Regions from separate parts of the Halioglobus maricola genome, predicted to be linked through region 2. Evidence: predicted binding sites of a transcription regulator. Region 2 holds the regulator's gene; the other holds the start of a gene.

Region 1 (15,078 bases), 230 kb from region 2:
ACCCGGCCCTTCGTATGGCTGATGGAGGGTTGGGATTCACTCATCCACAGCTGGCAGGCAAGCCTCGCCCACGGCGGCATTATCGCGCTTTTAGGCAGCCTGATTCTGGCCTATGACCAACACCCCCTGTATATCGCAGCGGCAATTTGCGCCTTTCTGGTGGTGGGCCCGGTGGTCACCGCAGGTATCTGTGAATTGAGTCGCTGTCGCGACCACGGTGAGCCCTGCGACTTCGGCGGTTCTCTGGCGCCCCTCTCGCGCAATCGAGCGAGTTTGATTGTTTTTGCCGAGGCACTGGTATTCGTCGCGGTCGGTGGTTTCAGCCTCGCAGCGCTGTTTCTCTACAGCGGAACCGGGGCCATCGCGCCGTCTATTGAGGCGACCGTGTGGGGTGACGTGGTGAGCCAGCTTACGCCGTTGCAAGTAACCACCTACACAGCGACCTTTGCTGTACTCGCGACGGGAGTTTTTCTGCTTTCAGTGGTCAGCGTACCCATGATCATCGACCGCCATGTCGATGCCGGCGTTGCCATGCGGATGAGCCTGAAAGTGGCCACTCGCGACTTCCCGGCCATGATTATCTGGGCCGGGTTAATCATTGCATTGGTTGCTTTCGGCTTCGGTACACGGTTGGTGGGAATGATCTTTGTCGTACCGCTGCTGGGCCACGCCACCTGGTTCGCTTACCGCGAGATGGTCTCCGAGGCCTGAAACAAAAAAGCCCGCTCATTGAGCGGGCTATGCAATTAATTGCAGGTAGCTTTCACTGACTGCCGGTAACTACCTACCCTTTGAACTTCACCAGGAAATCAAACACCCGCGTGGCGAATTTCCCATAAGGCGGACGCAGAAGCTGCATGGCGGAAAAACCTGCCTGGTAGAAGATCGGACGCATCTTGGAGAACGTCTCGAAACCCTCACGCCCGTGATAGTGGCCCATGCCACTTGCGCCAACACCACCGAACGGAATATCGTGCTGCGCCACATGGAACAACGCATCGTTGACGGTCACCCCGCCAGACATCACTCGCTCGATATACATGTCCTGTAACTTGCGGTCATTCGTGAACGGGTAGAGCGCCAGCGGGCGATCCTTGCTGTTTACGTAATCCACGACTTCCTGATGGTCAGTGTAAGTCATCACCATAAGCAAAGGGCCAAAAGTCTCGCGGTTGCGGATCGTCATGTCCGGTGTTGTGTCCATGACCGCCGTCATCGGAAATTTACGTGTCTCAAAATTGGGCTGTTGGTCACCACACAGGTTAACGATGGTGGCACCTTTGTCGCGGGCATCTTCCAGGGTATCGGAGATACGCTGCATAGAGCGGTCATCGATCAGCGAGGTGTAGTCAGTGTGCTCAATATCGGGACAGTGCTTGGCAGCATAGGCCGTAGCGTGCGCCACGAACTCATCGCGCTGACTCTCGTGTACAAAGACATAGTCGACGTTGGTACAGATCTGGCCGGCATTGAACTGTTTCACGAACATGATCCGTCCGACCGCTTTCTCCAGATCGTAATTGGGGTCGATAACGGCCGGCGCCTTGCCACCCAGCTCCAGTACTACCGGTGTCAGGTTTTGCGCTGCTGACGCCATGACGGACTTACCGGTCTGGCCGGAACCCGTAAAGATAATCAGGTCGAAGGGTATCTTGGAAAATTCGATGCCCACACCGCCGGTTTCCTCAAAGAAGCGCAGCTTGTCTTCAGCAAAATATTTCGGCGACAACTCCATCAACAGGCGGGTCAGGTGGATGGAGTTCTCAGACATCTTCACCATGGCCCGGTTGCCCGCCGCAAACGCGGCTGCCAAAGGCATAAAACTCAGGTTGATAGGGAAGTTCCAGGGTACGATCATGCCCACTACACCCAAAGGCTGAGGTATCACGCGATTTTTGGCCCCAGGAAACATCTGGAAATCAACGTGTCGTTTTTGCACCTTCATCCACTTCTTCAGGTGTTTGATGACATCCTGAACACCGTCAGTCACTGAGATGATCTCAGCAAACTGGGTCTCGTGGCGGGAGCGATTACCGTAGTCCGCACTGATAGCGTCCATGATCGCATCGACGTTCTCGGATATCATCCGCTTCAGGTTCTTCAGATCCTGCTTGCGCTCGTCATAACTGGGATTGGGGGCATCCATGTAGTGCTTGCGCTGGAGCTCAAAATGATCGCTAAGGAGGGTGGCGGTGGGGTTATCGAGATTCTCTTGTGCGGCAGTCATGGTATCTCTCTGTTCTTCTGCTCAATAATTCGTCAGTTTAGCCCATTGGGGGCATTCCGGGCCACCCGGGTCAAAAAAAGGTAAGCCAACCATCGTCAGTGTGCGTATCAACCCTTAATCCAATCTGAAACACCACCAGGAAACACCGCCATGACAACTTTGCGCGAAACTATCCGCGTCAGCCGCCCCGCTGCAGAAGCCTTCAACTACATCGCTGATTTCACCACGACCCAGGAGTGGGACAGCACCGCGCGCCGGGCGAGCAAGCTCACCCAGGGCCCCATAGGGGTCGGCACATGCTTCCTGGTCAACTGCAAGCTGCCCGTGGGCGCGGTTGACTTGGAGTACACAGTGATCGAACACCGTCCTCCAGAGCGGATTGTGCTCAGGGGGCAGTGCTCGCTGTTTACCGTAGAAGACACTATTACCCTCGCCCCCGATGGGGCGAAGACCCGCATTGATTACGAGGCGAAGTTCGAATTTTCCCCTCTGCTCCGACGGACAATGTTCGCCATAGGCCCGGGCATGCGCAAGATGGGCAGGGAATCGCTAGAGGGCCTGCGGGCCGCGCTCGATGACGCGCAGCCGGCACCAAAGCCTGCCGAAAGTTCGGTATCCGGGCTGGCATCCATGGCGTCGGTAGCGCGCTTCTCCCGCCTTGGTTATCGTCGGGCTAGCCCCGGATTTGCGCCATTATCGGCTGACATCCGCGAGCGTCATATCCTCCTCACGGGAGCAACATCTGGTTTGGGCCTGGCTACCGCGCGAGACCTCGCGGCACGCGGTGCGCAATTAACGTTGGTGATACGCGACGCTGAGCGCGGGAAGCGACTACGAGACGAATTGATCGCCGACACTGGCAATCCTCATATCAGGATTGAGGTGGCTGACCTTGGCCTGCTCGCAGAAACGGAAGACCTCGCCAAACGCCTGCGCAAGCGTGGCGAACCGATCGATATATTGATCAACAATGCCGGCGCGCTATTCCCCGAGCACGCGCTGACCAGCGAAGGCTACGAGCGCAGTGTCGCCCTGCTGCTTCTCTCACCGTGGATCCTGACGCTCGGCATAAAGCCATTACTCGCAGGCCGCAGCGATTCCAGAGTGATCAATGTCGTCTCCGGAGGCATGTATACGCAACGCCTGAGCACACAACAGCTCGGCAGTACCTCTGATGAAGGCTACTCTGGCCCGGTGGCCTACGCTCAAGCCAAGCGTGCGTTAATGATTGTGACCCAGGCATGGGCCCGGGAGTGGGCTGACGAGGGCATCACCGTTAATGCGATGCACCCCGGCTGGGCAGACACCCCCGGGGTGCGTGATTCACTACCACGTTTCCATCGCCTCACCCGTGGCATTCTTCGCACTCCGGAAGAAGGCGCAGATACCATCATATGGCAAGCGGTGTCCCCGGAAGCGGGCGAAATCAGCGGACAACTACTGCTGGACAGACAGCCGCAGCCATTCTACCTGAGCGGAAAAACCGTCGAAGACGAGCTGGAGCGGCAGAGACTGGTACAGTTTCTCGAGCCGTTCCGTCCCGTCATCCGCAAAGCACGCAAACGGGCTGTAAAATGACCGCACCGGTCATCTACTGGCATCGTCAGGATTTGAGGCTGGACGACCTGCCGGGGCTGAGTGCAGCGAGCGCCGAAGGCGAGGTCATCCCCTGTTACATCCTGGACGATACCCCGTCAGACCCCTGGGGCCCGGGAACGGCCAGCCGCTGGTGGCTGCATCACAGCCTTGTGGCTCTGAGCGAGCAATTGAAGGAAAGGGGCGGCAAGCTTCTGGTCCTGCGCGGCAAACCCGAAAAGCTGTTGCCAAAGCTGGCCGCTGAAACCGGTGCCAGCGCTGTCTACTGCAGCGAATTACTCGAACCCGCGGCGCGTCAATTGCAGCAACATGTGGCCCGATCACTGGAACAGGCAGCATTAGTCCTGCGCGCCAGCCCAGGCACTACTCTGGTACACCCGGAGTATATGCGCCGACCCGATGGGAGCTTTTACAAAGTCTTCACGCCGTTCTGGCGAAAATTACGCCAGGGCGATATCGCTGCGCCAACTTCAACCGCCAGCACTCGCTTCTGGCGTGGCCCGCTGACATCCCTGCCCGCTTCAGAATGGGGCCTGCTTGAGGGATCTCGGGACTACAGCGCAGCTCTGGCCCACCCCTGGCAACCCGGTCAGCACGGCGCCCAACAGCGGATGGAGAGCTTTGTAGCGAGCCAGATTCACCACTATGACGCGCACCGCAACGCGCCGGCGAAAAATGCCTGCTCGAGACTGTCGCCGCATCTGCACTACGGCGAAATTTCTCCCCACAGGGTCTGGCACACGGCTATCGCGCAAGGGCCGGAAGCGGACGGATTCCTCTCTGAGGTCGCCTGGCGCGAATTCAACTATCACCAGCTCTACGCCAACCCCGACATGCCCGAGGTCGCTCTGCGGGCTCCTTTTCGCGATTTCCCGTGGCTGCCAAGGGAAGATTTATTCGAGGCCTGGAAGGCAGGGATGACCGGGTATCCGTTGGTGGATGCAGGCATGCGTGAGCTCGCCCAAACCGGCTTTATGCATAACCGGGTGCGCATGGTCGCCGCCTCATTTCTGTGCAAACACCTGTTGATTCCCTGGCAGTGGGGCGCGCGATGGTTCTGGGATCAACTGGTAGACGCCGACCTGGCAAGCAACAGTGGCGGCTGGCAGTGGGTAGCAGGTTGCGGGCTGGACGCAGCGCCCTACTTCCGGGTTTTCAACCCGATCATTCAGAGCGAGAAGTTCGACCCGCAGGGCGACTACCTGAAACAATGGCTACCCGAACTCTCGGCACTGCAGGGCAAAAGCGTGCACAAGCCCTGGCTTACTCCTCTCCTTGCGCCGGACTACCCCGCCCCCGTCGTCGATCACGCGGAGGCGCGTCAAGCCGCTCTCGCCGCCTGGGATACCATTCGCACTCAGTCGGCGTAGCGGTATCGGATCTCGACGTTCTGACCCTGCCCCTGGGCATCGGGAATATTGCTGAGGCCGGAAAACCTGACCAGTCTCCGGTCACTGTCATACGCCAACTCAATGTTGTCGGTCAGCATTGCGAGCCACCAGGCATCAAGGCTGACCGACAAACACGTTAGACCTTCCTCGCATGCGGCACCGGAATTGGTGACACGCATTCCCAACGGCTTGGATCTGCCGAGCACGAGAAACGGAAAGGCCACTTCGTCACCGGCGCTCAATGCGTCCCAGCTCTGGCGTATGAAATGATCAAACCCCGCGTCTACCACGACATCCGGTTTTAGCCCGGTCGGTGATGTTGTGGTTTTACCGCGGCGCAGATCGCGCATCGTTACCGTGGGCGCTGGCAACGCAGTGGAATAGTCGAGCGATTTGACGCCAATGGTTTCTCCACTGGCATCCACGTAAGTGATCTCGCACTGACTTTTGGTCTCATTGCAGGCATGCATTTCTCGATACAGTAACTCCTCGCCACCCAGAGCCCGTGCTTCACCAATAATGTCAGCTGCGCTGGATGCACCTGCAGTCCCGCTCACGAGTGCCAGGAGCAGCGCGTTAGTAAGCTGATTGCGCATCGGCACTCCCTGCGGCTGCACCGCGTTCCAGACGACCTGCGAGCACCAGCAACAGGGGGAATAATAAACCCCAACTCACCAGTAACACTGCAGTACTGACACCGGCTGAACCCAACTCCACATCACTCAGGCTTGCCCCCAGCCGATAGCTGCCGTAACCACCAAAACCTCCTACCAGCGCGGCCAGCCACAGGTGCTCGCGTAAACCGGCAAAGGCATGCATCAAGGTTGAGGCGAATGCGGGCCACAGCGCTGACAACCAGAGTGGTGCCGTTCCTGCAGCAACAACAAGAATGCCTGCCGCAAACATGAGCTGGTCGAGCAGGAAACCGCCCGCCGCCACCAGCGCCAACAGCATTAGCTCAGCCCTGCCCGGTTTGAAAATGGCAACATGCACCGCGAGATAGACGGAGGTAGCCACCCAGGACCACAGGTCATGCTGCAGCATCACGACCGCAAACCAGCACACGTTGAACAGGGTGCCGTTGAGCAGCTTCCGCGCCATCATCATCAAGCCCCGAACCGGTACCCAGGCTTGGCCATGGTGACCTGCACTGTGCTGATAATGCGTTCCCTGAAACCGCCTTCGCAATAGCAGAGATAAAACTCCCACATACGCTCAAACGTTTGGTCAAAGCCTTGCGCGGTCACCTCTTCTCGTGCGGCTGTAAAGCGCTCACGCCAATCGGCCAGCGTGCGAGCGTAATCGAGTGTGATATCGCGAAGATTGATGATCTGCAGATCGGTATCCTTGGCCAGATGCTTTGCAATCACTTCCACTGAAGGCAAGGCGCCACCGGGGAAAATGTAGCGTTTGATGAAGTCGACCGAGTCCCGCGCCTGACGGTAGCGCTGATCCTGAACAGTAATCGCCTGCATCGCAAAAAGACCGCCGGGCTTGAGCAGGTGGCTACAGCGGCTGAAATATTCGCTGTAGAACTGGTGCCCCACCGCTTCTACCATTTCTATTGAAACGAGTTTGTCGTAGGTTCCTTCCAATTCCCGATAGTCTTTACACAAGACCTCTACACGGTCTTCCAGGCCCAGTTCTTTAACCCGCGCCTGCGCATACTCGTGCTGCTCGCGGGAGATAGTAGTTGTAGTGACCCGACAACCGTAGTGGGTGGCCGCGTGGATGGCCATGCCGCCCCAGCCAGTACCAATTTCCAGCAGATGATCATCGGCTGTTAGCTCCAGTTGCTTACACAGCAGGTCGAGCTTGTGGACTGAAGCCTCCTCCAGTGTGCTGTCAGCTGCTGGATAGACGCCCGACGAATACATCATGGTCGGGTCTAAAAACAGGCTGAAGAAGTCGTTACCCAGGTCGTAATGCGCTGAGATATTGCGCGCCGAGCCAGACTTACTGTTGGCGTTGCCCAGATGCATCAATTTCAGCAGCACCTTCTTGCTCCAGGAAGCACTGGTGTTGATCGCCTGCATTGCCTGCAGATTGGCACTGAACAGACGAATAACAGCGACGAGGTCTGGCGTCGTCCACAAGCCCTGCATATAAGCCTCACCTGAGCCGACAATGCCTGAGCGCAGGAGACTGGCATAGGCCTCGTCAGAATGGATATGCACCACCGCCTCCGGCTGCCCGCCCGGTCCGAATTCCTGACGGCTGGTGCCTTCTACAATCGTCAGGGACCCTGTGCTGACCCTGGACAACATGCGCATCACAATGCGGCGGGAAAAGCCCCCTCCGCGCCAATGCTCACGCAGTGTGGGCAGGCGGACGAGACGAACACTGGGATTACTCATAAAATATTCTCGCTCTTGGAGTTGTGTGGGTGGGGAACAAAAGGAACACCTTTAGACCAGAGGCGCAGCGCCTGCCAGTAGATACCGAGGGCAACGCGCGCAGTCATGAACGGGTACAGCAACAAGTGCCGGGTGAAGTTCGCTGCACTGGCGGGCTGTCGCTCCAGGTGAAGCGTGGCATCAAATTCCTTGCTGCCCCTGCGCAAATTAGCCAGGTGTAAGACCAGCTTTTCATCCGGGACGTTACAGCGCCAGCGGTAGCGCATATCCATCGGCATAAAGGGAGAGACATGCATAGCCTTGTCGAACTCGGTTTCCTGCCAGCCGGGGCGGCCGCCGGCCGCCAAGACATAGATGTGGCTCTGATTCCAGGGCGTATTGGTGACTTCCAGTACCGTGTAGCGCAGCTCATCGGTCTCGTCATAGCAGTAGTAGCAGGTGATCGGGTTAATCAGATAGCCAAAATAGCGCAGATTGGCGAGCATACACACTCTGCCAGTAAAGGGCTCTCCGCTGAAATTCTCCACCTCCGCCAGCACCGCCTCCTTGAGGGGTACCTGGGGGTCGCCAAGAAAATCCTCGCGGCGGAACCTGGCCAGCGCGGGCGATGTTGCTGACCATCCTGGCGCACGGCCCAACAACTGGGGCAATTCATCGAGATCGAGGAAAGGCATGAAGACGCGATAGCGAAAGCTGTGTCCCTTGCCCGTCAATCGGCGATGCTGCACCCAACCCGTGTAGAGGGCACTGTTCACGCAACGCTGCCAAGGCTGGTAATGACGCTGGCACGGCTATTCAATTTTTCGGCTACCCGCTTGGCAGAGAATACGCCATCTTCGTGAAAACCGTTGCGCCAATAAGCACCACAAAACCACGTGGCGCCGCCGTTGATCTCACCCCAACGTTCCTGTGCGGCCATCCCCTCCACGGTGAAGACCGGGTGGTCATAGCTGAACCTGCCAAGAATCTTGTGGGGGTTGATCGCCTCACTGTCGTTAAGCGTGACGCAGAAAGTCTCCGGCGCTTCGATACCTTGCAGCAAATTCATATTGTAAGTGAGCGTAGCCCGCTCACGACCCGGTTTGCGTTGATAATTCCAGCACGACCAGGTGAGGCGATTGGTGGGCAGCAAAGTGGTATCTGTGTGCAACACCACATCGTTGCTCTGGTAAGGAATCGCTCCAAGTACGGCAACTTCGTCTTCGCTCGGGTCGGCCAGTAACTTCAGGGCCTGGTCGCTGTGGCACGCAAAAACCACCGCGTCGAAATTTTCCCGCTTGCCGTTCTGGAATAGAATTTCTGCTCCGCCAGCACTGCGCTTGACGCCAGAGATATTCACATTGGTGCGCACACGGTCGAGAAACGGATCCACGAGGGGCTTGAGATACTCTCTGGAGCCGCCTTCTACCACCCGCCACTGGGGCCGGTTGCGGACACTCAAAAGCCCGTGGTTAGCGAAGAAACGAATGAAGAATTCCAGCGGGAAATCGAGCATTACCTGTACATCGGCGGACCAGATAGCGGACCCCATGGGCACAAGGTAATAGTCGCGGAAGGTATCGCTGTAGCTGTTGTGTGCAAGATACTGGCCCAGCGTCATGCCGGGAGCCAGCTTCCCACTCTCGAGATCGGCGACCGACTCCCGGTTGAAACGCAGGATATCTCGCACCATTCTCAGGAAACGCGGTGACACCAGGTTCCGGCGCTGGGCGAACAGGCTGTTGAGGCCGGAACCGGCATACTCCAGGCCGCTGGCGCGGTCAGACAGGCTGAAACTCATGCGGGTGGGCTTGTTACTCACCCCCAGCTCGTCCAGCAGCGCGATAAAGTTAGGGTAGGTCCAATCGTTATAGACAATGAACCCCGTATCGATCGCATAGCGCCGACCGCCAAGTGCGACATCGACCGTCGCCGTGTGGCCGCCGATGCGCTTGTCTCGCTCCAACACGTGCACTTCGTGATCCCTGTTAAGGTAATGCGCACATGCCAGCCCGGAGATACCTGACCCTATCACTGCAATTTTCATAAGCTCCCTGCTTATATGGTTACACGTTCATGGCTAATTACGCCAATTCAGGGCCCGCGGATCAATCTAGCCAACAAATGGACAATCGGGGTGATCCACCCCCAAAGAACACGCGTAACAATGCTCAAAGGTGCTAGACTTTGGAAGAATAACAGTGACTTACACGGGAGCTCAGCCTCATATGGCAGGTAGCATCGGGATAGATTCCACCGGTCGCAGAGACGACGAGTGGAGCCAATGTCTGCAATTAGTTGCAGACAACCAGGACCGCGAGGCATTTTCACGCCTCTTCGGACACTTTGCTCCTCTCATCAAGGCCTTCGCGATCAACGGGTCCGCTATGGCGGCAGCCCACGCTGAGGAGCTTGTGCAAGAGGTCATGATCAAGGTCTGGCAGAAGGCCGCGGCCTTCAACCCGCACAAGGCGGCCGCAAGCACCTGGATTTACACAATAGCGCGGAACTGTAGAACCGACATGTACCGCCGCCTGCAGAAGTTTGACACGCCTTTGAGCGCGGAAGACATCTGGCCCGATCACGAGGGCGATAACGAAGAACTCTTCACCGCGGTGCAGCAAAAACGCGATGAAGTGAAGGTGAGGGAAATGCTCCAGCAATTGCCACACGAGCAGGCACTGATCCTGAACAAGGTATATATGGAAGGCAAATCTCATAGCGAGGTCGCAGAGGAACTTGATCTGCCACTGGGGACAGTGAAGTCCCGAGTTCGACTCGCAATGAAAAAATTACAACTGACAGCAGAAAGACACTGATATGGCTAAGCATCATCCAGACGCACGACTACTAAACGAGTATGCCTCCGGCACCCTCCCGTTGGCCCAGTCGGCATGCATATCCCTTCACCTGAACTACTGCGAGCAGTGCAAACGCACGCAGCAGCGGCTCCAGCAGATGGGTGCAGCCCTGTTCGAAGATCTCTCTCCTCAACAGGTCGATGACTCTTTGCTGAACACGGTGATGGCTCGCCTGGACCAGGAACCAGAGCCCCTGCGCTATGCGCCACCGGCGGACACCGAGGACGGCTACCCGTCCCTGGTCCAGCGGCTGATGCAGCGTGACTATGAGGACCTGGAGTGGCAACGTATCAACTCCAACCTTCGGATCAGTCGCCTGCGCACCGGGGACGTCGATAATGAGTTTGCCCTCTACCATATCAAGGCCGGTGGCACGATTCCGCTGCACACGCACAAGGGCAATGAGCTGACCCTGGTATTGGAAGGCGGCTTTTCCGACGACGAAGGTCACTACACCCAGGGCGACTTCCTCTTCCGTGACGCATCCCAGCAGCACAGCCCAACAGCTGACCAGGACGGCGACTGCATTTGCATCGGCGTATTGGATGCACCGATCAAGTTCACCGAGTGGAAATATCGCGCTCTCAACCCGTTCCTGAAGCTGCGCGCTGAGTAACGGTTCACACTTTCACACGAGGCTCCCGGTTGGTCACTCTCCGGGGGCCTTTTTTTTGATCCATCTCATGGGGATCGAGGCTCGCTCCGGCCTATGCTCTAATAGAAGCCGGAGGAACACCCATGACTTCCACCCAACAGGCCATCGCAGAACGCACAACTGAGGCGTTGCGCTCGCTGCCGCGCGACCACTTTATTGAGATGAGCGATCACTCATTAGTGCTCGGCCGCAGTATTCCGCCCACTAACGCGGTCTCGGAAATTCTTAATCACGCCGCTATCGAGCCGGATCACAAAGTGCTGCAGATCGGCACCGGCGCTGGCTACAGCGCGGCACTGTGTGCCCGTCTGGCACAGCAAGTGGTGACCATTGAGATCAGCCAGGCAATGGCGCAACAAGCCCAGGAGCGCTTCAACAAGCTCGAATTAGCCAACCTTATCCTGCGCGTAGATGACGGCAGCCATGGCGCCGCGGATCTAGGACCGTTCAATCGTATTCTGGTCGCCACGCCGCGCATTCATGATAAAGGGCCGCTGATTGACCAACTGGCAGACGGCGGCAAACTCATCGCCCTGGAACAGGGAGAGAACGACACTCTCATTCTCGCCAGCTACAGAATCAGTGAGTTGGGCGCCACGCTGCGCAAGGAGTTGGCTCTCGTTGATTTTTCTCGCGATTCCGGGATGACCTTGCTGGATATGGGCGTGGTTGACCAGGTCATGTTGTCGGAAGCACGGCGAATCGCCCGCGACCGCAAGCAACCGATCATCAAGGTGCTGCGGGACAAACTGGATGTCGAGCATGCGACCCTGTACCGCAAGCTCGCGGAAGAAAACGGCATGCCATTCGCCGCCGTCGACGACCTGCTGCAGCAAGTGCACCCGGAATTGATGGAAGCCTTTTCCCGCAGCTTTCTCGATAGCCACCACCTGATCCCCCTGCGGGTCGATCACCGTGTCCTGCATGTCGTCACCGACGATCCAGATAGCAAAATCGACGATATATTTCACATGTACCCGTACGACCGGGTGGCAAAAGTCCTGGTGACACCAAATGATTTCAAGCGCCTGTGGACCACGGTGGAGCTATCACTTCAAGGTGAAGCCATCAGGTCGCGGCATCGTCAGGCACAGCTGGAGGCGATCAAGCCGAAGGAAGATCTGCTAGACCCCGGCAGGAACAAGGTGGAAGCACGCCTGATTACATTGTGCGACGCCCTGCTGCTCGACGCCGTGAGCGAGGGCGCCAGTGATCTCCATGTTGAACAGTATGATGACAAAGTCAGAATCCGCCTGCGAGTAGACGGCGACTTGCACGACATCACGCACTATACGCTCTCCCCCGCCGATGCCCGGGGCCTGATCAACGTTATCAAGATCCGCGGTGACATGGATATCGCCGAGAAGCGCCTCCCCCAGGGGGGTCGGTCAACACTCACCGCCGGCGGTGCCAGCTTTGACCTGCGCATCCAGGTACAACCCTCCCTGCACGGAGAGGCCGTGGTCATCCGCATGCTGCCCCAATCGGGCAATGTCGTCGCCATTGAAGATCTCGGCCTGCCACCCAGACTGATGAAGGACTACCGACGCCTGCTGGATAATCCCTCTGGCCTGGTACTCGTGGTTGGCCCCACCGGCTCGGGAAAATCCACGACGCTTTACGCGGGCCTTTCTGAATTGGCCAAGGATGGACGGCGCAAGGTCATTACCATTGAAGATCCTATTGAATACTCCATTGACGGCATCCAGCAGACCCACACCCGGCCGGACATCGGATTCAATTTCGCCGATGGCATGCGCTCCTTTGTGCGCCTGGATCCCGATGTCATCCTCGTGGGTGAGATACGCGACACCGAGACCGCTGTCGAGGCCATACGAGCCTCCCAGACCGGCCACGTGGTGTTATCGACCCTGCACGCGAACGATTCTGTGGATGCCCTTCAGCGCATTTTTGACCTTGAGGTCCATGCCAACTCCATCGCCAGCGAGTTGATGGCCGTGATCTCACAGAAACTGGCGAAGCGCATCTGCCCGGACTGCCGCAAGCCTGCCGTGCCGGACCCAGCCATTCTCGCCGAATTGTTTCCGGAAAGTGCGCCGGACAATTTTGTTTGCTTTGAAGGCACCGGCTGCAGCGAGTGTGGTGGCCGTGGCACCCGCGGTCGGGTCGCCGTGGTGGAATACATGCAGACCAACAGCGAGATCCGCGACGGTATTTCCCTGCGCTACCCTATCGCCCGGCTCCGCGCTATCGCTCTGGATTCAGGCCTGATCACCATGCGCGACAGCGCACTGGAACACGTTGTGGCTGGCGTCATCCCCCTGGAAGAGCTGCCCCGTATCCTGCCTGCGGAACGAATGGCCCCCGAGAAACGAGGAGTATGGGAATGAGCGACTCGAGCAAGCAAGTCCAGCGCCTGCCCGCAGAACAGTTTTTCGCGGATGAGCTGGCTCAATTACGGGACAAGGACCCCTGGCCGCGACCACCCGGCTGGCAGCTCTCGCCTCGGGGAGTTGAAGCGTTTGTCCTGGGTAGCGAAGAGATGGGAACAACGCCCAAGTTTGTTGCCCCTCCGGAGATTGTCACCCGGGTCATTATCTCTCTGGCAACCCAGCGCGGCGCCATGCTCGTTGGCGAACCAGGCACCGCAAAGTCCTGGCTGTCAGAGCTCATCTGCGCAGCCATCTGCGACAACTCCACCCTGGTCATTCAGGGCGGCGCCATCGAGACCGTGCAGCAACTGCTCTACAGCTGGAATCAGTCCATCCTGGAGAACAAGGGCCCCTGCCCTGAGGCGCTGATTCCCGGCCCCATTTATCGCGGCATGGCACAGGGCATGCTGGTGCGCTATGAAGAAATTGCTCGCTCATCTCCCGCCCTGCAGGACGCCCTGCTCTCCATCATGTCCGAGCGCGCCATTACCGTGCCCGAGCTGTCCGGAGATGCATCGATACTCTATGCCCGCGATGGCTTCAATCTGGTCGCCACGTCAAACACCACCGATGTGGGCGTGAATGAGATGAGTTCAGCACTCAAGCGCAGAATGAACTTCGAAACCATCAAGCCAATATCAGCAGTAGATGACGAAATCGCAGTGGTGATGCGCGAAGCCGCCAGATTGTTGCGCAGCTCCGGTGTGGAGGTAGAGCCCGATCCGGACATTGTTCGCGTGCTGGTAACTATTTTTCACGAATTACGCAATGGCCAGTCGCTGGAGGGGCGCAGTACAGACCGCCTGGCCAGCGCCGCCATGTCCACCGCAGAGGCAGTGTCTGTGGCACATGCAATGGGCGTCTACGCCTATTACTACCGGGACGGGACAATGAACGCAGAGGACTTCACCGACTTCCTGGTGGGCGCTGCGATCAAGAACAACACCGCCGACCTCAGACGCATGAACCACTACTTCGAAACCGAAGTTGGCAGTCGTAAGGGACATGTCTGGGAAACCGCCTATCGCCGCTGGCGTGCGTCATTCAGATACTGACAAATCTGTTTCGCTCCTACGCCCGTATGTAAGAAAAACATACTATGGACTTGAGCATGAACGCGATTACCTCCCCCGCCCTGGAACGGGCAGCTAATTATTCTCCTGAAGCCCTCCTCGTACGAGAAGCCCTGATAGAAAAGGGTTTGGAGACGCCCCTCGTGGAGACCGGCCTGGCCCCCGAAGAGCAATATCAACGGCTGCACGTGGCCTTCACCGACATCATGTCAGTGCTCGGTCTGGATCTGCGTGATGACAGCCTGAACGAAACGCCACATCGCATCGCCAGCATGTATCTGAACGACCTTTTCGAAGGCCTCGATTACGCCAGCTTCCCCAAGATCACGTCAATTGAGAACAAGATGGGCGTAGACGAGATGGTGTTAGTCGACAACATCGAATTGATCTCTACCTGCGAGCACCACTTTGTGACCATCGATGGTTTTGCAAAGATCGCCTACATCCCGGGCGAACGCGTCATCGGCCTGTCCAAGATCAATCGGTTGGTTCGCTTCTTCGCACGCCGGCCCCAGGTACAGGAACGACTCACCCGGCAGATACAGG
Region 2 (15,078 bases):
TGCCCGCCAGAGGGAGGGCAGAGTTTTGGCCAGGGCGCGATCCCGTCGGACCAACTCGACCTGGTAGACCTGAACAAATTCGAGCACGATCTTGCCATTAACCGCATGGTCACCATGGGTGAAGAACAGCACAGCCTCTCGCTCGAAGCCCTGATCATCCGCACAGCCCAACTGATTAATGCCGCTCCGCTTAAAGTGCGCCTGCCCATACACCCGCGCCAACTCAGCAATGCCTTCCAGGAAACCATCGCCCGACTGGACCTGCCCACGGAAGCCGCCAGCGCGAGCTTCGACTATTTTTCCCGCAAAGTCATTCGCAAACTTGACGAACCCTACCAGTATCTCAATAGTTTTCTGGAGGAACAGGGGATTGGCCCAGGCCTGGAGGAGCGGATTCGCACCAAGGGCTCGCTGCTCCGTGCACCAAGCAAGACTTCATCCGACAGAAGCACCCCCGAGCGCCAGCGGGAGCCCATGGGGCAGAACCTTGATGATGTAGCGCGCAACCTGCCACATGCTGCCGAGGACGGCTACCAGGCCGGGTATCCACCTCAAACGGGTCAGCCACATGCCGCTGCCGCTCATGGACAGGCCTTTACCGGGGCCCAGTCCCAGGGTATGTACGATTCGATTATCAATGCTCTCGCCATGCGGCGCGGCCTCGGCGGGCAGCAAGCAGGCGGGCAGCAGGCACCAGCCGGTAGTTGGGATACCCATCCAGGCGCCGCTCAACAGCAGAACGCAAGCCTGGCCGATGCCCAAACGGTGGCCAATGCACTGGGCAGCATCCAGCGGGATACGCATGTACAGGCTGCACTGCAAGAGGCCACATCGCTGCGCGAGTTTTTAGCCGATCACCGCGAACGTCTGGGCGACTTGCGCGAAACCAGCGGACTCACCGCGGACAGCCTCAATCAACTCGATCTTGTCGACAATTTGTTTGGCACTATCCACTCAGAACTCAACGTCAATGAAGAGCTGAAACCCGCCCTGAGCAATCTGCAAATTCCGTTGGCAAAGCTCGCCCTGCAGGACCAGAATTTTTTCGTCGACAGAAGCCATGTGGCGCGGGGCATGGTCGACAAGCTATCGGCACTGGCCACCTCGGCCAATTTCCCTAACCGGGTATTGGAAGATCGTATCAATCACGTCGTCGACGAAATCGTCAACGACTACGAGCAGGACGACGCTGTATTCGAACGTGCGGTAGAAAAAATCGACCGTCTCGCCGAACAGCAGGAGCGCGCAATAGCGCGCAACGTCGAACGCGTGGTGCGCACTCAGGAAGGCCAGGAAAAACTGCACCATGCGCGCCGCGCTGTCAGCGAGGTCATCAATGAGCGGATCCGGCCACCTGCGGCCCCAAGAGTCCTGCTGGATTTGGTGGAGAGCGGCTTTCGCGACCTGCTGGTACTCACCCACGTCAAAGAGGGCACAGAAAGCCAGATGTGGGCCGATCAGGTCAACAGCCTAGACACGCTGGTCTCCTGGCTGAGTGAGCTACAGGACGGCGATACCAACGAAGAACTGGTCATGCAGCGAGGCCTTGAGGCCGACACCCTGCTCGACATGGTGGGTCAGCAAATTACCGCTGCCCTGCCCACCAACGTCGCGCACGAGAGTGTGCTGGATGAATTGCGTGACATTCTGGCCAGCAACCAGGCGGTGGAATCCGCCGAGATCGATGAGAAAACAGACACCGAGAGCGAATCGGCTGAGGCCTTGCGCGCCAAGGTCAATGAACTGCCCCGCCTGCGCCGCTGGATCCGCCGGGTTGAGCAACTGCAAGCAGATTCCTGGCTGAGCTACCGGGACGCCCAGGGCGAGCGGCACAGGATGAAACTGGCCTGGATCAGCGAGGCCAAAAATCGTTTCATCTTCGTCGACGAAAGAGGACACAAAACCGCTGATCTCAATGCCGTTCAGCTGGCGCGCAAGCTGAGCCAGGGAGCCCAGTCCCCTACCCCCGCTGAAGATCTGTCAGTGGTGGACAAGAGTATCTACCAGACACTGGAGCAGGCGCAGCAGACCCTCAGCTTCTCCCGTAATCACGACACGCTGACCAAACTCGTCAATCGCGAGAACTTTATCAGCCAGATGGGACGCGCTTTGCGCCACGCCCAGCGCAAACAGGCCCAGCACGCCCTGCTCTACATCAACATTGATCAGTTCGACCTGGTCAATCAGGTATACGACCAGGTGAGTGGCGACCAGGTGTTACTGGAATTCAGCAAACTGTTGGCTCAGCTCCACGGCAAAAAATGTTCCTCGGCCCGGATAGAAGGGGACGAATTTTCCCTGCTGGTGCTTGATCGCTCACTGGAACAGGCCGCCCAGCTGGGAGAGAAAATCCGCGCTGATATCGAGGGTGGCAATCTGGAAATCGAGGGAGAGAAAGTGTCCTTCACCGTCTCCATTGGCGTGGCACCGATACTCGAATACAGCCCGCCGGTAGAAGAATTGCTCGAATCCGCCCGCACCGCCATGCTCTACGCCAAAGAACAGGGCCGCAACCGGGTCGAGACGTATCACGAAGACCAGACTCTGGCGACCCAATACCAGAGCGAGAAGGACCGTTCACGGGAAGATCTGGAGCAGGCGCTCGCCACCGACCGGTTCGTACTTCGCGCCCAGCCGATTGTACAAAGTGCAGTCGAAGATGGCAGCGCACGACGACGCCACTACGAACTCTTGCTGGCGCTGCGCAACAAGGACGGCTCCATCAGTTCACCCGAGGAGTTCATCAACTCCGCCGAGCGTTACGGCTTTATGACGCTCGTGGATCGCTGGGTGGTGCGGGAGGCTTTCAGCTGGATCAGCGAATTGATGGACGACCAGAAGGAGGTCCCGCATCTGGCGATCAACCTGTCTGGTGCGAGCGTCACTGACAACGACTTCATGGAATATCTGCTGGAGCAAATCTCTGAATTCGGCGTGGGCACCAGCCTCGTCTGTTTTGAAATCACAGAGACCGGTACCATTTCCAACCTGGTGAAAGCAGCCGACTTCGTTCAGGCATTCCGCAACATCGGCTGCAAATTCTCTATCGATGACTTTGGTACGGGACTCGCGAGCCACAACTACCTGCGCGAACTGCCGGTTGATTACGTCAAGATCGACGGCACTTTTGTCTCCAATATTCACCAGAGCCGCGCCGACTACGCCATGGCCCGGTCGATCAATGATCTGGCCCATTTCCTCGGTCAGGAAACGATCGCGGAATCGGTTGAGAATGATGAGATCATCGAAAAACTCAAAGAGATCGGCGTGGATTACCTGCAGGGCTGGGGCATCGGCAAACCCAAACCACTCGCAGAAGTGACCGAAGACCTCTCCAATATTGAACGTTGACCACCTCGTGGCCGCGACTATCGACACCGCTTACGACGCACTGCTTGGCGCGATTTATCAGGGTCCGCTAGAGGACAAGCCCTGGCAGAGTGCCCTCCCCGCCCTGCGCGAGTTCCTGGATGTGCAGGTTGTGTCACTGGTGCTGCGCCCGCCCTCTGCCGGCGACCCCGGCCTGATTTTGAATAGCGTCCGCCCCGACGGTTCGGACGCCGCGGAATCTGCCAGCCCTGACGATTGGGAGCTGACGGCCTATCGGGACGAGTTTTTTTCCCTTGACCCCTTCGTTAACCTGCCACTGGATGAAGTCACTGCGCTGGAAGATATCCTGCCAGACGAAGCGCTGATGGAATCCGATTATTACCGCCAGTATCTGCACCCGATTGGCCTGTTTCGAATACTGGGGGTAGATACCGCGGAATCTGGCGGCATGCTCGCGCGGTTGCGCCTGTCGAGGCGAGAGGAAGAAGCCAGATTCGACGCCGATGACCGGGCCTTGCTGACCCGCCTCACACCGCATCTGCGCCGTGCCATCGAGTTGTACGCCGCCTTGAACCGGGCCACTTCAGAGCGAGATGTCTACGCCGGCGCCGTGTCCCAACTGGCAGTGGCAACGATTATCCTCGATGAGCAGGCCCGGGTTCTCAACGTCAATCCTATCGCACAGGTCCTGCTCGAACAGGCCGACGGACTCTCACTAAGAGGCGACACCCTGCAACTCGCGGGCCGGGATGCCCATCGCCAACTACAGGAAGCCGTTGCCACAATCATCAGCTCCCAGCATCAGGGCCAGCCCTCGGTTGCGCGCGCCCTGCGGGTACCCCGCTCAGGTGCGCGAGCCGACCTCGGTCTGGTGGTGCGTCCGGTGCCCCATTCCGAGTGGAGCCAGGGGCAGTCTGGCCCCTGCGCGGCGGTCTTTATATCCGACCCGGATTTACACGAACCTGCCTCAAAACAGGCCCTGGGGGACCTGTTCGAGCTCACCCCGGCCGAGGCCAATCTGGCGATTCTGCTCACGCGGGGACTGAGTCTTGCCGAAATATCAGAGGCCCAGAACATTTCCCAGCACACCGCACGCGCCCAGCTAAAATCCATATTTGCGAAAACGGGCGTCTCGCGTCAGGCCGAACTGGTCAGGCTCATCATCAAGAGTGTCGCCTCACTGGGATAGATTTCGTCCGCGACCCTCGTGGGCAGGCGACCGATATACAGCTGTTGACGCAGATCAACGAGCCTTTTTGAGGTTCTTGCTATGGTCGCCACCTGTACCATCGCAGGCTGGAACCCACCATCAATATGCCCACTGACTTTCTTGCATCGACCACTGTTCCCCCCGAATTCATGGAGGACATGGCATTGGCACGCAAATATGCCTGCCAGGGACCCCGCTATACCTCCTACCCCACTGCGCCGCAGTTCCGCCAGGATTTCCCGATGCAGAGCTACCGCAAATGGCAGGGCACCGACGGCGACCACAAACGCGAGCCGCTCTCGCTCTATTTGCATGTCCCGTTCTGTAACGACATCTGCTACTACTGCGCCTGCAACAAAATCGTCACCCGGGAGAAAGGTGTTGCCCAGCGATACCTGCAGCGCCTACAGACTGAAATTTTGATGCAATCCGAACTGGTAGGCGACCAGCGTCCTATCACCCAGATGCACTGGGGCGGCGGTACCCCAACCTATCTGGACCATGCCCAGATCACCGAATTGATGCACCTGCTGGCAAGCCACTTCAAGCTACTGGACAAGGGCTACCGCGAGTACTCGATCGAAATCGACCCCCGCACTGTCGACCTGAGTACGATTGCCCTGCTCAAAGGCGTCGGATTCAACCGCATCAGCCTGGGTATCCAGGACTTCGACCCGCTGGTGCAGAAAGCGGTCAATCGCATCCAATCTTATGCGGACGTTGCCCATTTGGTGGACAGCGTGCGCAGCCACGACTTCCGCTCCCTCAGTTTCGATCTCATCTACGGCCTGCCCCACCAGGACCGCCTTACGATGGAAGAAACCCTGCGCAAGGTCATCGCCCTGCGGCCGGACCGCATCGCCTGCTATAACTACGCCCACCTGCCAGAGCGTTTTCTCAGTCAGCGCGCTATCGACCGCCTCACCCTGCCAGAACCCGACGAGAAACTGCTGCTGCATGAGCTGATCAGTCGCACGCTGCAGGATGCTGGCTACGAACTGATCGGAATGGACCACTACGTACTCCCCGACGACGAGCTCGCTATTGCCCAGAGCGAGGGCCGTCTGCAACGTAACTTCCAGGGCTACTCGCTGCGCATGGCAGACGACCTGCTGGGGCTGGGTGTCTCTGCTATCAGCCAGATCGGCGACTACTACCTGCAAAATGAACGAGAACTGGACAATTATTACGCAATGATTGACGCCGGTGAGCTGCCTGTCACCCGCGGTTGTATGGTGACCGACGAGGACAAACTGCGCCGCCACGTGATAATGAGCCTGATTTCGGACCTGAAACTCGACCTGGGCGATGTGAATCGTCAGTTCGGTATAGACTTTAGTCGAAAGTTTGCCCGCGAACTGGACGCCATTCAGCCCATGGTTGGAGACGGTTTCCTGACCATTTCCAACGAACAGATCACTATCCACAAACGCGGGCGCCCCTTCCTACGCAACATCTGCATGCCTTTCGACGCTTACCTGGGAGCCCATCAGGGGGATGAACCCGCGCCAAAATTCTCTGCTACCGTCTGAGCCAACTACAAAAATCACATTACAGGCTATGCGAAATTTCGATTATAATTGAGGTTGTTCTCGCGCAAAGGTTTCCACATGACGAACATTGCTCAATCGGGGAGTGACAGCGCCAAAGCGTGTACCCACGACTTTCAGGTCAATTGCGGCAACTGTCGCCTGAACAGCATTTGCCTGCCTCTCGCTCTCGAGAGCGATGACATCGCCCAGCTAGACGAGATAATCCAGCGCAGCAAACCACTACAGAAGAACCAGCATCTGTACCGTGAAGGCGATGACTTCCAATCCGTATTCGCTGTGCGCTCAGGCACCCTGAAGGCCTACAAGACAACGGATGATGGCCGCGAGCAGGTCACCGGCTTTTATTTCCCGGGCGAAATCCTCGGCATGGATGGTATTTCCAACAACGCACACGCCTCGTCGGCAAAGGCCCTGGAAACCTCCGCGGTCTGTGAAATCCCCTTTACCTCACTGGAAAAGCTCAGCGCGTTGATGCCCAATCTGCAAAGACACTTTTTCCAGCTGATGAGCCACGAAATTACCGAAGACCAGCAATTGATCACGCTGCTGAGTAAAAATTCAGCCGATGAACGCGTGGCCTCATTGATGCTGAGCATTTCGGAACGCAACGCGCGCCGCAAGCTCAGCGCCACCAATTTCCGTCTGCCCATGTCGCGGGTAGACATCGGCAATTACCTGGGTCTGACGGTAGAAACCGTTTCCCGGGTCTTCAGCCGCATGCAGAAAATGGAAATTCTGCGAGTTGACAACAAGGAAATCGAAATTCTGGATGCCAGGGGCCTGAGGAACGTAGCAAACCTCACCAGTTAACACGGCTCTGTCGACAGCTAATCCCCAAACCGGGGAAGCGTTATCGGCGTCAATTTCTACCTTGATACACATCAAGGTGAATTGTTCTGGACACCCTAGAATGCACGACAATTACCAGCGTAGCTTTGGGGAGAGAAAAACCTAATGATTCAGCACACCTTCGGCCTGCTTGTTAAGCCCAGTTCTCAGTGGAAGAGCATTTCTGAGCTGTCAGACAGCTCCTTTAAGACCCTGCTGCTCTATCCCTTGATCCTGTCACTTATTCCTGCGGTTGCCTGGTACTACGGCACCACGAATGTCGGCTGGACTGTCGGCGATGGCGAGAGCATCAGGCTAACGAAAGACAGTGCCCTGCAAATATGTATTCTGTTCTATATAACGCAAGTGGCATGCCTCGCCGTACTGGGCTACTTCGTTCACTGGATGAGCGACACCTACGGTGCACAATCCACGATCGCCAAGGGCATCATCATCTGCTCGCTGGCGGCGACCCCCATGTTTATCTTCGGTGCAGTGGGTTTCTTCCCGGTGCTGTGGCTGGATCTGCTGATCGGCATTGTCGCCGTATGCTGGGCGGTTTACCTGATGTACTTGGGAATCCCCATCGTGATGAACATCCCCGAGGAACGCGGCTTCCTGTTTTCCAGTGCGGTGATGGGTGTGGCACTGGTACTGCTGATCTGCATTATGGTCGGCGCAGTGATTCTGTGGGACTTCGGTGCGGCTCCGGCCTTCACTGACTGACCCGTACAACAACGATTTTAGTTTTTCTCAAAATCTGACTTTGGAATGAAACCATGAGCGAGCTTAACTCCGCACTGGAACATCCCACCTATAACTATAAGGTGGTGCGCCAGTTTGCAATCATGACAGTCGTCTGGGGGATCGTGGGCATGCTGGTAGGCGTAATTATCGCCGCCCAGCTAGCCTGGCCCCAGCTCAACTTCGGAATCGAATATCTGCACTTCGGGCGCCTGCGCCCGCTGCACACCAACGCAGTCATCTTTGCGTTCGGTGGATGTGCGCTGTTCGCCACGTCGTACTTTATTGTGCAGCGAACCTGCCAGGCGCGCTTGATTTCAGACAAGCTCGCCGCCTTCACGTTCTGGGGTTGGCAACTCGTCATTGTTGCCGCAGCGATCACTTTACCTCTTGGTTTCACGTCTTCCAAAGAATACGCAGAGCTGGAATGGCCGATCGATATCCTGATCACCCTGGTTTGGGTGACATACGCGATCGTATTCTTCGGCACTATCATGAAACGGAAAGTGCGCCATATCTATGTCGCCAACTGGTTCCTGGGGTCCTTTATCGTCACAGTCGCGGTTCTTCACCTGATGAACTCCGCTGCCATCCCTGTCTCAGCATTCAAGTCCTACTCCGTTTATGCCGGCACCGTCGATGCGATGGTTCAGTGGTGGTACGGCCACAACGCAGTTGGCTTTTTCCTGACTGCTGGCTTCCTGGGCATGATGTATTACTTCGTACCCAAGCAGGCGGGTCGACCCGTCTACTCCTACCGTCTTTCTATTGTGCACTTCTGGGCATTGGTCGCTGTCTACATCTGGGCCGGCCCTCACCACCTGCACTACACCGCCCTTCCCGACTGGGCCCAGAGCCTCGGTATGGTAATGTCCCTGATCCTGCTGGCACCTTCCTGGGGCGGCATGATCAACGGCATGATGACCTTGTCAGGCGCATGGCATAAGCTGCGTACCGACCCCATCCTGCGCTTCCTGGTCGTGAGCTTGTCGTTCTACGGCATGTCCACCTTCGAAGGCCCGATGATGTCCATCAAGACCGTGAATGCGCTGTCGCACTACACGGATTGGACCATCGGTCACGTGCACTCCGGTGCTCTGGGTTGGGTCGCCATGATTTCCATAGGTGCTCTCTATCACCTCATCCCGATTCTGTTCGGCCGCGAGCGCATGTACTCCACCGACCTGATCAACGTGCACTTCTGGATGTCGACTATCGGTACCGTACTTTACATCGCGTCCATGTGGGTAAACGGCATCATGCAGGGCCTGATGTGGCGCGCCTACAACCAGGACGGCACTCTGACTTACAACTTTGTTGAGTCGGTAGCCGCGTCCTACCCTGGTTATGTTGTGCGGGTACTCGGTGGCGCGATCTTCCTGGGTGGAATGTTCATCATGGCCTACAACGTGTACATGACTACTCGCCAAGATGTCGAAGCCCAGCCGGCACCGGCTGCAGCAAGCGCAGCCTAAGGAGCAATAGACAATGAAACATGAAGCAATCGAAACCAATGTCGGCCTGATGATCGTTGGCATCATCATTGCCATCAGCTTTGGTACGCTGGTGGAACTGGTGCCGCTGATGTTCCTCAAGGAAACCAACGAGCCCATCGCTGGCCTTAAACCACTGCCCGCGCTGGAGCTGGAAGGCCGCGACATTTACATCCGGGAAGGCTGTAACACCTGTCACTCGCAAATGATTCGCCCGCTGCGCGCAGAAACAGAGCGCTATGGCCACTACTCAGTGGCTGGTGAATTCGTCTACGACCACCCCTTCCTGTGGGGTTCCAAGCGCACGGGGCCGGATCTGGCACGCGTGGGCGGCCGATACTCCGACGACTGGCATCGCGCGCACCTTTACAACCCGCGCGACGTGGTACCGGAATCAAATATGCCTGCATTCCCGTGGCTATTTGAGAAAACAATCAGTGGCGACAAAACCGGTACGAAGATGGAAGCGCTGCGTACGGTTGGCGTACCCTACACCGACGATGACATTGCCGGCGCTAAAGCCGCGGTGGAAGGCAAAAAAGAAATCGACGCTCTGGTTGCGTATTTGCAACAACTGGGCCTGCTACTGAAATCGAGGCGCTAACACTATGGATATCAACGATCTTCGAGGGATCAGTACCGCCTTCCTGATGTTCACCTTTATCGGAATGTGTTTCTGGGCCTATAGCGGTAAACGTAAAAAAGCATTTGATGAAGCGGCCGAACTGCCCTTCGCAGACGAAGAGCTGAATCAACGCACCATGCAGGAGGAAGCAAGGAATGACTAGTTTCTGGAGTTTGTGGGTAATCATACTCACTTCGCTCACCATCATTCTGGTTACCTGGGTACTATTCGGAAATCGCTCACGCGAAAACCCCGAAGCCAAGACCACTGGCCACGTCTACGACGGTATTGAAGAGTATGACAACCCAATGCCGGCCTGGTGGTTCATGATGTTCGTGATCACCATCGTATTTGGTATTGGCTACCTGATCGTCTATCCCGGCATGGGCAACTATGAAGGCGTTCTCGGCTGGACCCAGGTGAAGCAGCACGACAAGCAAGTGGCCGCCGCCGATGAGCGCTACCGCGACATGCGCGACCGCTACCTGGCTCTGCCGATAGAGGAAATTGCGTCTGACCCCGCTGTGCGCAAAATGGGCATGCGGATGTTCAGCAACAACTGCGCCCTGTGCCACGGCGCGGATGCCAAGGGCGCCTACGGCTTCCCCAACCTGACCGATGATGACTGGTTGTACGGCGGCAGCCCCGATGCCATCAAGGCCAGTATCGTTCATGGCCGGCAGGCTGCAATGCCGCCCTGGGGTGGCATCCTGGGAGATAAGGGCGTGGCCGACGTCTCCGCCTATGTGATGTCGCTGAGCGGCCGCGAAGTGGATCCTGCCCAGGCCGAGGAAGGGAGCAAGCACTATCAGACTTACTGCCTCGCTTGCCATGCTGCTGATGGCACTGGCAATCCCGCGCTCGGCGCACCCAATCTCGCCAACGGCATCTGGCTGTACGGCGGCTCAATGGAGCAGATTAGCCACAGCGTGCGCGCTGGCCGCAACGGTGTAATGCCCGCTCAGAAGAAATTGTTAAGCGAGGACAAAATTCACATCCTGACCGCCTATGTCTACGGCTTGAGCAATTAACCCAGTAGCAATCCCCAGCTGTACCGGAGGGACCAGGTTCTGGTCCCTCCGCCTCACTCTAGCGAGAACATCGCCATGTCTGACAAGGATCTGATCGATCTTACTGAAGTTGCGCCCGCTGAAGTCGGCGAAGTCGATCTCTACCAGCGCCGGGAGCGAATCTACACCCGCAAAGTCGAGGGTTTCTTCCAGAAAATCCGTCTCTATACGGGCTGGCCGCTACTGCTCGGTTACTACCTGTTGCCCTGGCTCACCTGGGACGGCCGGCAAGCTATTCTGTTCGACCTGCCCGAGCGCAAGTTTCACATCCTCGGCTTGACCTTCTGGCCGCAAGATTTCCCTATGCTGGCCTTCCTTCTCATTATTGCCGCATACATGCTCTTCGCGGTGACTACCTTTGCCGGCAGAATCTGGTGTGGCTATACCTGCCCGCAAACCGTTTGGACAACGATGTTCATGTGGTGGGAACAGAAAACCGAAGGCAGTCGCAACCAACGAATAAAACTGGACAAGAGCCCGATGTCATTGGAGAAGTTTCGCAAGAAATTTCTCAAACACGCAGGCTGGCTGTTTATCGGCTTAACAACCGGGGTCACCTTTGTCGGCTACTTCTACGGCATTCGCGAACTGTTGACTGACCTGATCTTCGCCCAGGCCGGCGGCTGGGCCTACTTCTGGACCCAGTTTTTCACCTTCGCTACCTATATCAATGCTGGCTGGATGCGAGAGCAGGTGTGCAAATACATGTGCCCATATGCGCGCTTTCAATCTGTCATGTTTGACCAGGACACCCTGATCGTCTCCTATGACAAGACCCGTGGTGAAGCTCGCGGAAGCCGAAAAAGAAAAGCCGATCCGAAAGAGTTAGGGCTGGGCGACTGTATCGATTGTGAACTCTGTGTTCAGGTATGCCCTACCGGCATCGATATCCGCGACGGCCTGCAGTACGAGTGCATCGGCTGCGCCCTCTGCATCGATGCCTGCGATTCGGTGATGGAAAAAATGGACTACGACAAGGGCCTGGTTCGTTACACCAGTGAGCGCGAACTCGATGGTGGTGGTAAAACCCACTGGATGCGCCCGCGTATTATCGGGTACATCGTAGTGCTCTGCGTGATGGTCGGCGTGTTTTCCTACAATATGGTGTACCGTGTCCCACTGGAACTCACTATCATCCGCGACCGAAACCAGCTCTACGTCACGACAGACAGCGGCGCAATTGATAACATCTACACGCTGCAGCTGGTGAACATGGATCCAGATATGCATGAATTCGAGATTTCAATCAGCGGCCTTGAAGGCGCCGAAATCATCGGTGAAACACATCACACCCTGGACGGTGGTGAGGTTCGCTCGATCAGCCTGCGTATCAGGATGGAGCCGGGCATGCTGGACAAGCCGAGTACAGGTTTCGACTTTACCGCTCAGGCCACGGACGCCGACGCACTTAATATCGTCCATGAATCCCGCTTTGTGAAACCGCTTTAGGATCACAACGGAGTAGAGTGACAAGCACAATGAATAAGCAACTGCCCCGCGAAGACAGCCAGCCCTGGTACAAACAGTTCTGGCCATGGTTCCTCTTTAGCCTGCCCGCAGTGGTCGTTGTCGCCGGCATTAACATGGTCTTCGTAGCCCATGAGGGCGCCGACGATCTCGTTGTTGACGAGTACTACAAAAACGGCCTCGCGATCAATCGCAAACTGGAAAAGCTCGAGCGCGCAAAGGAACTGCGTATCGGCGCCGCCCTCGCCATCAATGGCAGTGATATCGTCATTGTGACCAGCGGCGAGGTGGACCAGAACCAGTTGCGTCTGGCTCTGTCACACCCGCTGGAGTCCAATCGGGATTTCGAACTGATGCTGGTACAGAGCGTCCCTGGCGAATATCGCGGAAGATTGCCAGCAGAAATCGCTCCGCGCTGGCACTGGGCGCTGATCAACGACGGTGAACCCGCGTGGCGTCTTGACGGTTCCATCACTGCAGCCGACTTTGGCACAGGTACAGGTGGCTGACAGCGACACCTCGCTCAATGGGGAGCCCTGCTATCACTGTGGTGAGGAAATACCCCCGGGCATTCTCCTCGACGTAGAAATAGGCGGGAAAAATCGCCCCATGTGTTGCCCCGGCTGTCGTGCGGTAGCCGGCATGATCGCGGCCAACGGTCTGGACAATTTCTATGAACAGCGCACCGCTTACAGCGAGCGTCCCCCTGAAACCGAATTCCAGCTCAACGACCAATATCTTATCTACGATGAGCCTGAAATGGCGGAGCGTTTTGTCACGCACAACAGCGACGGCACTGTCTCCGCGCGGATTCTACTGGGCGGTATCACCTGTGCAGCCTGTACCTGGTTAATTGAACAAACCCTGGCGCCGGTGGCTGGTGTCATCAGTGCGTTGGTCAACCTGCAGCAAAGTCGACTGGATATTTGCCTGGATCCGGCGCAGATCAAGCTCAGCGAAATTTTCTCCCGGCTGGAATCCCTGGGCTATCGCCCCCGCCCCTTCCACAGCAGCACCCAGCGCGATCAGATGCAGTCGGATTACAGACGTGATCTGCGTCGTCTGGGCGTAGCGGGTTTCGGCATGATGCAGGTGGGCATGTTTGCCGTGGCCCTGCACGCGGGTGACATCCAGGGGATTCAGCAGGAATATCAGGGGCTACTCCGCGGCTTTAGCCTGCTCGTCTCGACCTTCGTGGTGTTCTTCTCCGCAGGAACGTTTTTCACCACTGCCTGGCGCCACCTTAAACAGGGCGCATTGGTCATGGACCTGCCGGTGGCGCTGGCCATCGGTCTCGCCTGGCTTGCCAGCGCATGGGCAACGCTCACTGGCACGGGCCAGGTCTATTTTGACTCGGTGGTGATGTTCACTTTCTTCCTGCTACTGGGACGGTTCCTGGAAGCTCGCGTAAGGCAACGCCACGCCATGACATGGTTTGACGCCGAGAGCACGCTCCCGGACGCAGTGAGCTGCAAACGCGACGGTGCCTGGGTCACTGTGCCGCGCACCCAGGTAGGCGAAGGTGATACCGTGCTCCTGCGCCCGGGCCAAACCATCCCTGTAGACGCTACGGTTAGCAATGGCCAAAGCGCCGTGCGTGAAGACACATTTAACGGCGAACACTTGCCCCGCACCGTGGGGGAAGGCGACACAGTCTACGCCGGCACCATCAATGTCGAGGCCAGCGTCGAAGCCGAGGTGCTCGGCAGTTACCTCGAGAGCCGTCTGGCGGCACTGCAGCAATCGGTAGAAGCGGCCCAGACGGAGAAACCGCTACTTGCCAGAATGGCCGATCAAGTGGCGTCGTGGTTTGTTGCGGGCGTGTTGCTGGTGACATCGGCCACTGCCTTCATCTGGTATCAGATAGACCCCTCCCAGGCCCTGTGGATCTCGCTCTCGGTACTCGTCATCAGCTGTCCCTGTGCATTGGCCCTGGCCACGCCTGCCGCGCTCACCTCGGCCGCCAGCGCCCTGCGTGGACACGGCGTAATCGTGCGTGGCGAAAACGCCCTCGAGGCCCTGTCGCGCTCGACGCATATGCTATTCGATAAGACCGGCACGCTGACCGAAGGCAGCCTTACAGTCGCCGAGGTCAAGCTACTCGGAACAGCAGGACACGACGAGGTAATGGCTATTGCCAGCGCACTGCAACGCTATTCCAATCATCCGCTCAGCCATGCGTTTACTGAGCTGGAGAGCGCTGCAGGCTTCACCGAGGTCGAATATTTCGTCGCTGCGGGCTTGGAAGGTGAGCGCGAAACGCGGAGCTACCGTATGGGCAGCGAAGCTTTCTGTCGCGCCATATGCTCTGACCTGCAAGCCCAACCCAACTCACCCCTTTACTGGGTGGCACTTTGCAGCGACGTGGAACCGCTGGCCTGGATTGGCCTGAGCGATCCGCTGCGCGAGGAGGCGTCACAGGTAGTCACCACAGCACACACAGGAGGCCTGCAAGTGGGCCTGCTCACTGGTGACAGTTCCCCAGCCGGCCCGGCGCTGGCAGCGCAGCTGCAACTAGACAGCTGCGCCCACGGGCTGCAACCCCAGCAAAAAATGGCAGAGGTCCAGAAGCTGCAGAGTCAGGGTGCCGTGGTGGTCATGGTCGGCGACGGCCTTAACGATGCTCCCGTGCTGCGCATGGCAGACGCCTCCTTCGCGGTCGCAGGTGCGACCGACCTCGCCCGTACCCAGGCAGATTTCGTGGTGGTAGGCGGCGATTTGAACGCCGTCACCTACACCTGGATCCAGGCCAAACGCT

What was found. Region 2 encodes FNR, which switches genes on or off when oxygen is low (the NO sensors DNR and NnrR bind a similar motif). Its sites were predicted from a motif close to TTGATNNNNATCAA; they were not measured.
Region 1: EY643_RS12160 (ATPase, T2SS/T4P/T4SS family) is a predicted target of FNR. The motif match lies at 11,083-11,096, and genes of this name have one in related genera.

The regions. Positions count from the first base shown of each region.
Region 1 is NZ_CP036422.1:2,664,050-2,679,127, forward strand. Features, by position in the region: gene EY643_RS12105 (DUF2189 domain-containing protein) at 1-711, shown strand, start outside; gene EY643_RS12110 (coniferyl aldehyde dehydrogenase) at 785-2,227, opposite strand; gene EY643_RS12115 (SDR family NAD(P)-dependent oxidoreductase) at 2,378-3,805, shown strand; gene EY643_RS12120 (cryptochrome/photolyase family protein) at 3,802-5,193, shown strand; gene EY643_RS12125 (hypothetical protein) at 5,181-5,810, opposite strand; gene EY643_RS12130 (DUF2878 domain-containing protein) at 5,791-6,318, opposite strand; gene EY643_RS12135 (SAM-dependent methyltransferase) at 6,321-7,571, opposite strand; gene EY643_RS12140 (DUF1365 domain-containing protein) at 7,568-8,326, opposite strand; gene EY643_RS12145 (NAD(P)/FAD-dependent oxidoreductase) at 8,323-9,597, opposite strand; gene EY643_RS12150 (sigma-70 family RNA polymerase sigma factor) at 9,779-10,369, shown strand; gene EY643_RS12155 (ChrR family anti-sigma-E factor) at 10,371-11,027, shown strand; gene EY643_RS12160 (ATPase, T2SS/T4P/T4SS family) at 11,150-13,417, shown strand; gene EY643_RS12165 (ATP-binding protein) at 13,414-14,514, shown strand; gene folE (GTP cyclohydrolase I FolE) at 14,571-15,078, shown strand, end outside.
Region 2 is NZ_CP036422.1:2,891,658-2,906,735, forward strand. Features, by position in the region: gene EY643_RS13200 (DUF1631 family protein) at 1-3,351, shown strand, start outside; gene EY643_RS13205 (helix-turn-helix transcriptional regulator) at 3,341-4,519, shown strand; gene hemN (oxygen-independent coproporphyrinogen III oxidase) at 4,645-6,072, shown strand; gene fnr (fumarate/nitrate reduction transcriptional regulator Fnr) at 6,151-6,903, shown strand; gene EY643_RS13220 (Yip1 family protein) at 7,048-7,647, shown strand; gene ccoN (cytochrome-c oxidase, cbb3-type subunit I) at 7,701-9,140, shown strand; gene ccoO (cytochrome-c oxidase, cbb3-type subunit II) at 9,154-9,762, shown strand; gene EY643_RS13235 (cbb3-type cytochrome oxidase subunit 3) at 9,767-9,946, shown strand; gene ccoP (cytochrome-c oxidase, cbb3-type subunit III) at 9,939-10,814, shown strand; gene ccoG (cytochrome c oxidase accessory protein CcoG) at 10,890-12,302, shown strand; gene EY643_RS13250 (FixH family protein) at 12,332-12,829, shown strand; gene EY643_RS13255 (heavy metal translocating P-type ATPase) at 12,807-15,078, shown strand, end outside.